3 regions of the Streptomyces sp. NBC_01451 genome follow, and region 2 is predicted to be linked to each of the others. Evidence: riboswitches for the same ligand, from Rfam matches in the RefSeq annotation. Region 2 holds a riboswitch; each other region holds the start of a gene.
The links. A riboswitch is a leader RNA that binds a small molecule or an ion and turns the genes downstream of it on or off. The one in region 2 is predicted to bind cyclic di-AMP.
Positions count from the first base shown of each region.

Region 1: linked by a shared signal. The riboswitch ahead of OG595_RS16445 (transglycosylase family protein) and the one ahead of OG595_RS19335 (M23 family metallopeptidase) in region 2 are both predicted to bind cyclic di-AMP.
Region 3: linked by a shared signal. The riboswitch ahead of OG595_RS05435 (M23 family metallopeptidase) and the one ahead of OG595_RS19335 (M23 family metallopeptidase) in region 2 are both predicted to bind cyclic di-AMP.

Region 1 is NZ_CP109479.1:3,799,110-3,801,366, reverse strand. Features, by position in the region: gene OG595_RS16450 (transglycosylase family protein) at 1-878, shown strand, start outside; cyclic di-AMP (ydaO/yuaA leader) riboswitch at 1,063-1,235, shown strand; gene OG595_RS16445 (transglycosylase family protein) at 1,239-1,958, shown strand.
Region 2 is NZ_CP109479.1:4,438,297-4,440,553, forward strand. Features, by position in the region: gene OG595_RS19330 (aldo/keto reductase) at 1-301, opposite strand, end outside; gene OG595_RS19335 (M23 family metallopeptidase) at 450-1,517, opposite strand; cyclic di-AMP (ydaO/yuaA leader) riboswitch at 1,529-1,686, opposite strand; gene OG595_RS19340 (PP2C family protein-serine/threonine phosphatase) at 1,957-2,257, opposite strand, start outside.
Region 3 is NZ_CP109479.1:1,249,090-1,251,346, reverse strand. Features, by position in the region: gene OG595_RS05440 (alpha-galactosidase) at 1-514, shown strand, start outside; cyclic di-AMP (ydaO/yuaA leader) riboswitch at 818-977, shown strand; gene OG595_RS05435 (M23 family metallopeptidase) at 981-1,964, shown strand; gene OG595_RS05430 (SGNH/GDSL hydrolase family protein) at 2,141-2,257, shown strand, end outside.

The sequences.
Region 1 (2,257 bases), 640 kb from region 2:
GTACCACCTGGGACCGGGTCGCGGAGTGCGAGAGCGGCGGCTCCTGGAGTGCCGACGCCGGCAACGGCCACTACGGCGGGCTCCAGTTGACCCAGGCGGACTGGGAGAAGTACGGCGGTCTCGCGTACGCCGGGAGCGCCGACCAGGCCAGCCGTTCGCAGCAGATCGCCATCGGCGAGAAGATACTCGCCGACCAGGGGGCGGGGGCCTGGGAGGCCTGCGCACTGCTGTCCGGGCTCGGCAAGGACACCGCCTCGGCCGACGTCGACACCGGCGTGGCCGGGGGTGGCGCCGACGATGCCGCGGACGGGACCTCGGGCCTGGGTCTGGCCTCGGGCTCGGACTCCACTCCCTCCTCCTCGACTTCGGCGTCACCCACCCCTTCGGGGTCGCCCTCTGTCGACCCCTCGGCCCCGACCGACGCCTCCGGCTCGTCGCCGTCCTCCGTGCCGTCCCTCGGGGCCACGACCGGCCCCGGCGACTCCGCCGGGTCGGCCATCTCCCTGTCGCCGTCCCCTTCCGCCCCGTCGCCGGGCGCGGGCGGCGAGGCGGAAGGGAGTGTTTCGCCCGTGGGCTCCGCAACGGGTGAAGAAGGGGGCAAATCCGGGCGCAGTGCGGGAAATCAGGTTGGTGAAGTCGGCGCCGAGGCGTCCGTCGGCGCCGAAACCCCCGCCGGTACCGGTCGTCACCGCGGCCAGGCCGAGGGCTCGTACGCCGGCAGTGTCGGGGGCGTCCTCTGGGGTGTCACCGACTCGCTCGATCTCGCGGGCGGACAGTCCGGGACCCCCGCCGGGACCGAGTCCTTCCTCGACGCGGACTCGGGCCTCGTCCTCCCCGGTCAGACCCTTGCGCTAGGTAGCGAACCCGGGCAAAACTAACCGGAGTTCACGTCATGGTTTGACGCTGAATGTCCGTTATCGATGCGGTGAGACAAAGGTCTCAGAAGCCCTGATCGTCTTTGTATTTCGGAGGATCAGCTGTTTACGGTCGTCATCGCCCGCCACAGTGGGCCCCGCCGGTCGTAACGCCGAATCCTGCCAACGGCCGTACGGGAACAGTCGTCGCTATCAAGCGCCGTAGGCAGGAGCGGGGGACCCAAGGTAAGTGCCGCACCGGGCAGTTGTCCCGGAGCGGCTTGGGGTGAAGCCGTACGCCGCCCGAGAGGGACGTACGGCCGGGCAACTCAACCGGCCCGAACCCGACAGCTCACCTCGCAGGCGTCGGTGAGGGGATCACGCATGCTGTTTACCGGTAAGGGCAAGCACCGCCGTCCGTCCAAGGCCACCCGGGTCGTCGCCATCGCCGGTGTCACCGGTGCCGCGGTCGCCGCTCCGCTCCTCGCGGCCGGCTCCGCCTCCGCCGCCACCTCCGCCGAGTGGGACACGGTCGCCCAGTGCGAGTCCGGTGGCAACTGGTCCATCAACACCGGCAACGGCTACTACGGCGGCCTCCAGTTCTCCGCCTCGACCTGGGCCGCGTACGGCGGCTCGGCGTACGCCTCCACCGCCGACCAGGCCTCCAAGTCCCAGCAGATAACCATCGCCGAGAAGGTCCTCGCGGGCCAGGGCAAGGGTGCCTGGCCGGTCTGCGGCACGGGCCTGTCCAGCGCCTCCTACAACGGCGGCGCGAGCAGCGGCACCGGCACGAGCGACAACAGCTCGTCCAGCAGCTCGAACAGCTCCAGCAACTCCGGCGAGACCTCCACCCGCTCCACCGACAACCAGCCGGCCTCGCGTTCGCAGGACCGGCCGGCCGCGAAGAAGACCGTCACCACCCCGACCGGCAAGAAGGTCAAGAAGGGCGACGGCGAGTACAAGGTCGTCAAGGGCGACAGCCTGAGCGCGATCGCCGAGGCGCACGACGTCAAGGGCGGCTGGCAGAAGCTCTTCCAGCTGAACAAGGACATCATCGACGACGCCGACTTCATCTTCCCGGGCCAGCAGCTGCACCTCAGCTGACGCGGCTGACGCGGCTGCACCTCGGCCGACGCCGCTGCGGCTCGGCCGAACCGCCGCCGACCCCGGCACCTGCGGGCCGGAACCCTCCCCGCATCCCGGCCGGTTCGTAGGTGAACCACAGGGCTCTCACATCCGTGCCTTCCATAGTGAGGGCCCGTGAGGGTCACCCCCGTCCCCCACGGGCTCCCCGCTTCGGTGCGTCTTCCCCCGTACGCACCGGAGCGGGGCTTTTTGTTCCCTGGGGGAACAATGTTTACCCTGGGTTCCGTTCATGTTCCGTCCATGGGGTGGTCGGACGG
Region 2 (2,257 bases):
TGCCCGACAGACCGGGGTGGTCGGGGTGCTGGCTGACCTTCGTGGCGACGACGATGTCCTCGCGGTTGCCGCGCGCCCTGAGCCAGTTGCCGATGATGGTCTCGGACTCGCCGCCCTTGTTGCCGGCGGCCCACGACGAGTAGGAGTCGGCGGTGTCGAGGAAGTTGCCGCCGGCCGCGGCGTACGCGTCGAGCACCTCGAAGGATCTCGTCTCGTCGGCGGTCCAGCCGAAGACGTTGCCGCCGAGGGCGAGCGGGAAGACCTCTAGGTCCGATGATCCGAGCTTGCGGAGTGCAGTCATGCTCATCATCAACGCCTGCCACGGAGGCGCTGATTCCGGCCGCTTCACGAAGTTCGTGTGAACGCCGGACCGGCGGCCCTCACCCGACGTCAGCTGACATCGGGACAGGACCGCCGGAACCGGGAAAGCGGGTCTCGTACGAGTTCTTCTACGGGTTCAGGCCCATGCTCCGCAGCCACGCCATCGGGTCGATGCCGGCGCTGTCCGAGCTGCTGGTGTGCACCTCGAGGTGGAGGTGGGCGCCGGTGACGTTGCCGGTGGCGCCGACGCGGCCGATGACGTCACCCGTGGCGACCTTCTGGCCGACGCTGACGTTGATCGACGACTGGTGGGCGAACCACAGCTCGGTGCCGTCGTCGAGGGTGAGGATCGTGCGGTAGCCGTACGAGCCGCTCCAGCCCGCCTCGGTGATCGTGCCGCTGTGGACGGCCTTGATCGGCGTGCCGGTGGGCGCGGCGAAGTCGAGGCCGGTGTGGTAGCCGGAGGACCACAGCGAGCCGGCCTGGCCGAACGTCGAGGTGATCGTGTACGAGGAGGTCGGCAGCGTGTACTGCTTGGCCAGCTCGGCCAGACGCGCGGCCTCCAGCTTCGCCTTGGCCTCGTCGGCAAGCTTCTTCTTCGCGGCGGCGGCCTTCGCGGCGGCCTCGCGCTTCACCTTGGCGGCCTCGGCGGCTGCCTTCTTCGCGGCGGCGTCCTGGGCGGCCTGCTGGACCTTGGCCTCGGCCTGGTCCTTCTGCTGCTCGGCCTGGAGGATGATGCGGGCGCGCAGGGCCTCGCCCGCGTCGCTGGTGCCCTGCTCGGTCTCCTCGGAGGTGACGCCGACGCTGCTGAGCGCGGTGGCGGAGCCCTTGGGCTCGTCGTCCGAGTCGTCGTGCGTGAAGGGCGAGCCGACGGAGGGCAGGTCGGGGATGGAGATGGAGACCGGCGGCTTGCCCGTCTGCGCGGTGGCCATGCCTGCCCCGCCGACAGCGGCTATGACGCCGACGCCGAGAACGGTGGAGCTGCGGGCGAGTCCGCCGCCGCCGCGCTGCTTGCCGACGCGGTGCCGACCGCGAACCGGACGAGTGGTGTCCGCGCTGGGATTCCACTCCTCCCAGGGGCCCTCGTCGGTGCGACGGCTGCCGAAGCCGAAGGTCGGGATCTTGCCGGCCTCGGTCTCGCTGCTGCGCTGACTCGGCATGAACGGGGCCTCTGGGGCAGCCGGGTTTGACGCCACGTGGGCGTGCTCCTTTCCTTCCTTCTCGCCTACCGGGTTAGCTGACGGGTTCGGAGCAGGAAGGTCTCCTACGCGCGTATACCTGCCGTGTTGCCACGGAGGCGGACGAGCGATTCACCCCAAGTTGGTGGTTCCCCGGTTCCCTTGCGGGATTCGGCACGTGCGCACGGAGCCGTCTCTTGTGACGGCTGGGACAACCGCGCTGCGTTATCGAACGTTAATAGACCTGGCCACCTGATTCCAAGCTGTTCCCGTTGATCGTTAATCCTTTTCCCGAGGACTTTCTAGTCACCACCGGTGAAAATCGGGCGAGTTGACCATGAGGTAAGTGACTCCCGAGTATTGACTGTGTGTCAGGTGCTGTGCGGAGAGAGATCACTCACTCACCTTCGGTGACAACCGATGAGAACCGCAGTCAGAACCACTGCCAGAACCGCGGTCAGAACCGTCGTACGGCGAGCAGCGCCATGTCGTCCGTGGTCCTGCCGCCCGAGTGCCGGCGCACCTCGTCCGCGAGGGTGGCGAGCAGGGTGGCCGGGGCGCGGAAGACGCGGCCCGTGAGCCGGGCGGCCGGGTCGAAGAAGGTGCCGTGCTCGTCGCGGGCCTCGGACAGCCCGTCGGTGTGCAGGAGCAGCGTCGCGCCGCCCGGCAGGGGGGTCTCCTCCACGCGGTCGGGCCAGTTGCCCAGGTCGCCCATGCCGAGCGGCAGCGCGGGTGCGGACGGGTCCAGGGCGCGCAGG
Region 3 (2,257 bases), 3.2 Mb from region 2:
GCTCGCCATCCAGGAGGGCTTCAGTCAGATCCATCCGGCGCGGGTCATGGCGGCCTGGGTCACGGACAGCCCGAACACCCAGCTCAACGGCCGGGTGAGCTCGTTGCGGTTCCGGTTCGTGAGCGCGATGGCCGGAGTGCTCGGTGTCGGCGGCGACCTCACGAAGTGGACGGAGGAGGAGCTGGCCGAGGCGGGGGAGTGGGTGGGGCTCTACAAGGAGATCCGGCCCGTCGTGCAGCGCGGCGACCTCTACCGGCTGCGGCGCCCCACCGGCGGGCTGAGCGCGGTGCAGTACGTGCTCGGGGACGAGACCGTCGTCCTCGCCTGGCTCCAGGCGCAGCACTACGGGGAACCGGTCCCGGCGCTGCGGTTGCGCGGCCTCGACCCGGCGGCGACCTATGAATGCCGTGAAACGGGTGAAATCCACCGTGGGGCCGTGCTCCTGCATCGTGGCCTGCGGACCGGGCTGAAGGGTGACCTCGAAGCGGCGGTTTTCCGACTTCGTCGGATCTGATTCTTCTGTCCGTTATGGCGCCTTCATTCCAACTCGCAAGGAAATGAGGGTTGCTGTGAATCCAGTGCGTGAGCAGGGTCATATCCGTGACCCTGAGTCGCCGTCATGTTCACGTAATTTCGGTGTGCTTCAAGGGAGTTCCAGGGATTGAGAGATCCGGAATTCACGGACAGTGACCGGGAATTCTGGGGAGGATCACAGGAAATCCGTACACAGGGAACTTGAGGCTTGTTCCGGTGCGTCCTGGTCGCTTACGTTCGCCACCAATCCGGACGGACGCCCAATCCTGCCGCCGCCCGGAGCCCGCATCGAACACCCGAGAACGGCAGGAGCGGGGGACCCACAGGTAGAACGCCTGTTCCGGTCTCTGGAACAGGCTTGGGGTTAAGTCACGTTCAGGCGTGGCCGGACATCTCCAGTCCGCACCCGACAGCTCACCTCGCAGGCGACGGAGAAGGAATTCGCCATGCCCGCGAAGGGTAAGCACCGCCGTCCGAAGTCCCAGCGATTCACCCGCTCGATAGCCGTCGCCGGAACCGGCGGAGCGGCACTCGCTCTGCCGTTGCTGGGAGCCACCGGAGCCCATGCGGCCACGGCCGAGTCCGCGACGCAGTCCGTGTCGACGCTTTCGGAGACCGCCAAGTCCGTAACGGCCGAAAACGTCTCCGCCAAGACGGCCAAAACCGAGAAGTCCGCGGCGTCGGCGCCTTCCGCCGCCGAGAAGTCGAGTGTCAGGACCTACGCGGTCCAGGCCGGCGACTACCTCTCGAAGATCGCCCAGGAGCAGAGCGTCAGCGGTGGCTGGCAGAAGCTCTACTCGGACAACCGCACCGCCATCGGCGCCGATCCGGGTCTGATCCACCCCGGTCTGAAGCTGACGATCGGCAAGAAGGCCGCGTCGGCCTCCTCGCCTTCCTCGTCCTCCGCCAAGTCCTCGTCCTCCTCGAAGTCCACGCGGACGGAGAGTTCCAAGCCGGCCGCCGAGAGCGCGACGGCCCAGACCTCGACGACGACCGAGGTTGCCGACACCGGCAGTTCGGGCGGCTTCACGCTTCCGGTGGCCGGTGCCACCATCGGCACCGCCTACCACGTCGCGGGCAGCATGTGGTCCAGCGGCTACCACACGGGCGTCGACTTCGTCGTCCCGACCGGTACCTCGCTCAAGGCCGTCGGCGCCGGCACCGTCGTCTCCGCCGGCTGGGGCGGCGCGTACGGCAACCAGGTCGTCATCCAGCTCGCCGACGGCTACTACGCCCAGTACGCCCACCTCTCCCAGCTCTCCGTCTCGGCGGGCCAGAGCGTGACGGAGGGGCAGCAGATCGGCCTCTCCGGTGCCACCGGCAACGTGACCGGGCCGCACCTGCACTTCGAGATCCGCACCACCCCGGACTACGGCTCCGACGTGGACCCGGTCGCGTATCTCCGCTCGAAGGGCGTCGCCGTCGGCTGACACGCGCACGATGAGGTGGGCCACGAGTCGCGTCGTCCCGTTATTCCGGGTTGACCAACACTTGACGAGTGGCTTATCTCACCGCGAGTCAACCCCTTCCTACGGTCGCGTAGCTCACATCGGAAGGTGAATCATGGGCCGATGTGGCAGACGATTCGAAGAATGACAGCAGAGCGGTGATCGGGTCGTACGTGGCGGTGGGGGACAGCTTCACCGAGGGCGTTGGCGACCCCGGCCCCGACGGGGCGTTCGTCGGCTGGGCCGACCGGTTCGCGGTACTGCTCGCGGACCGG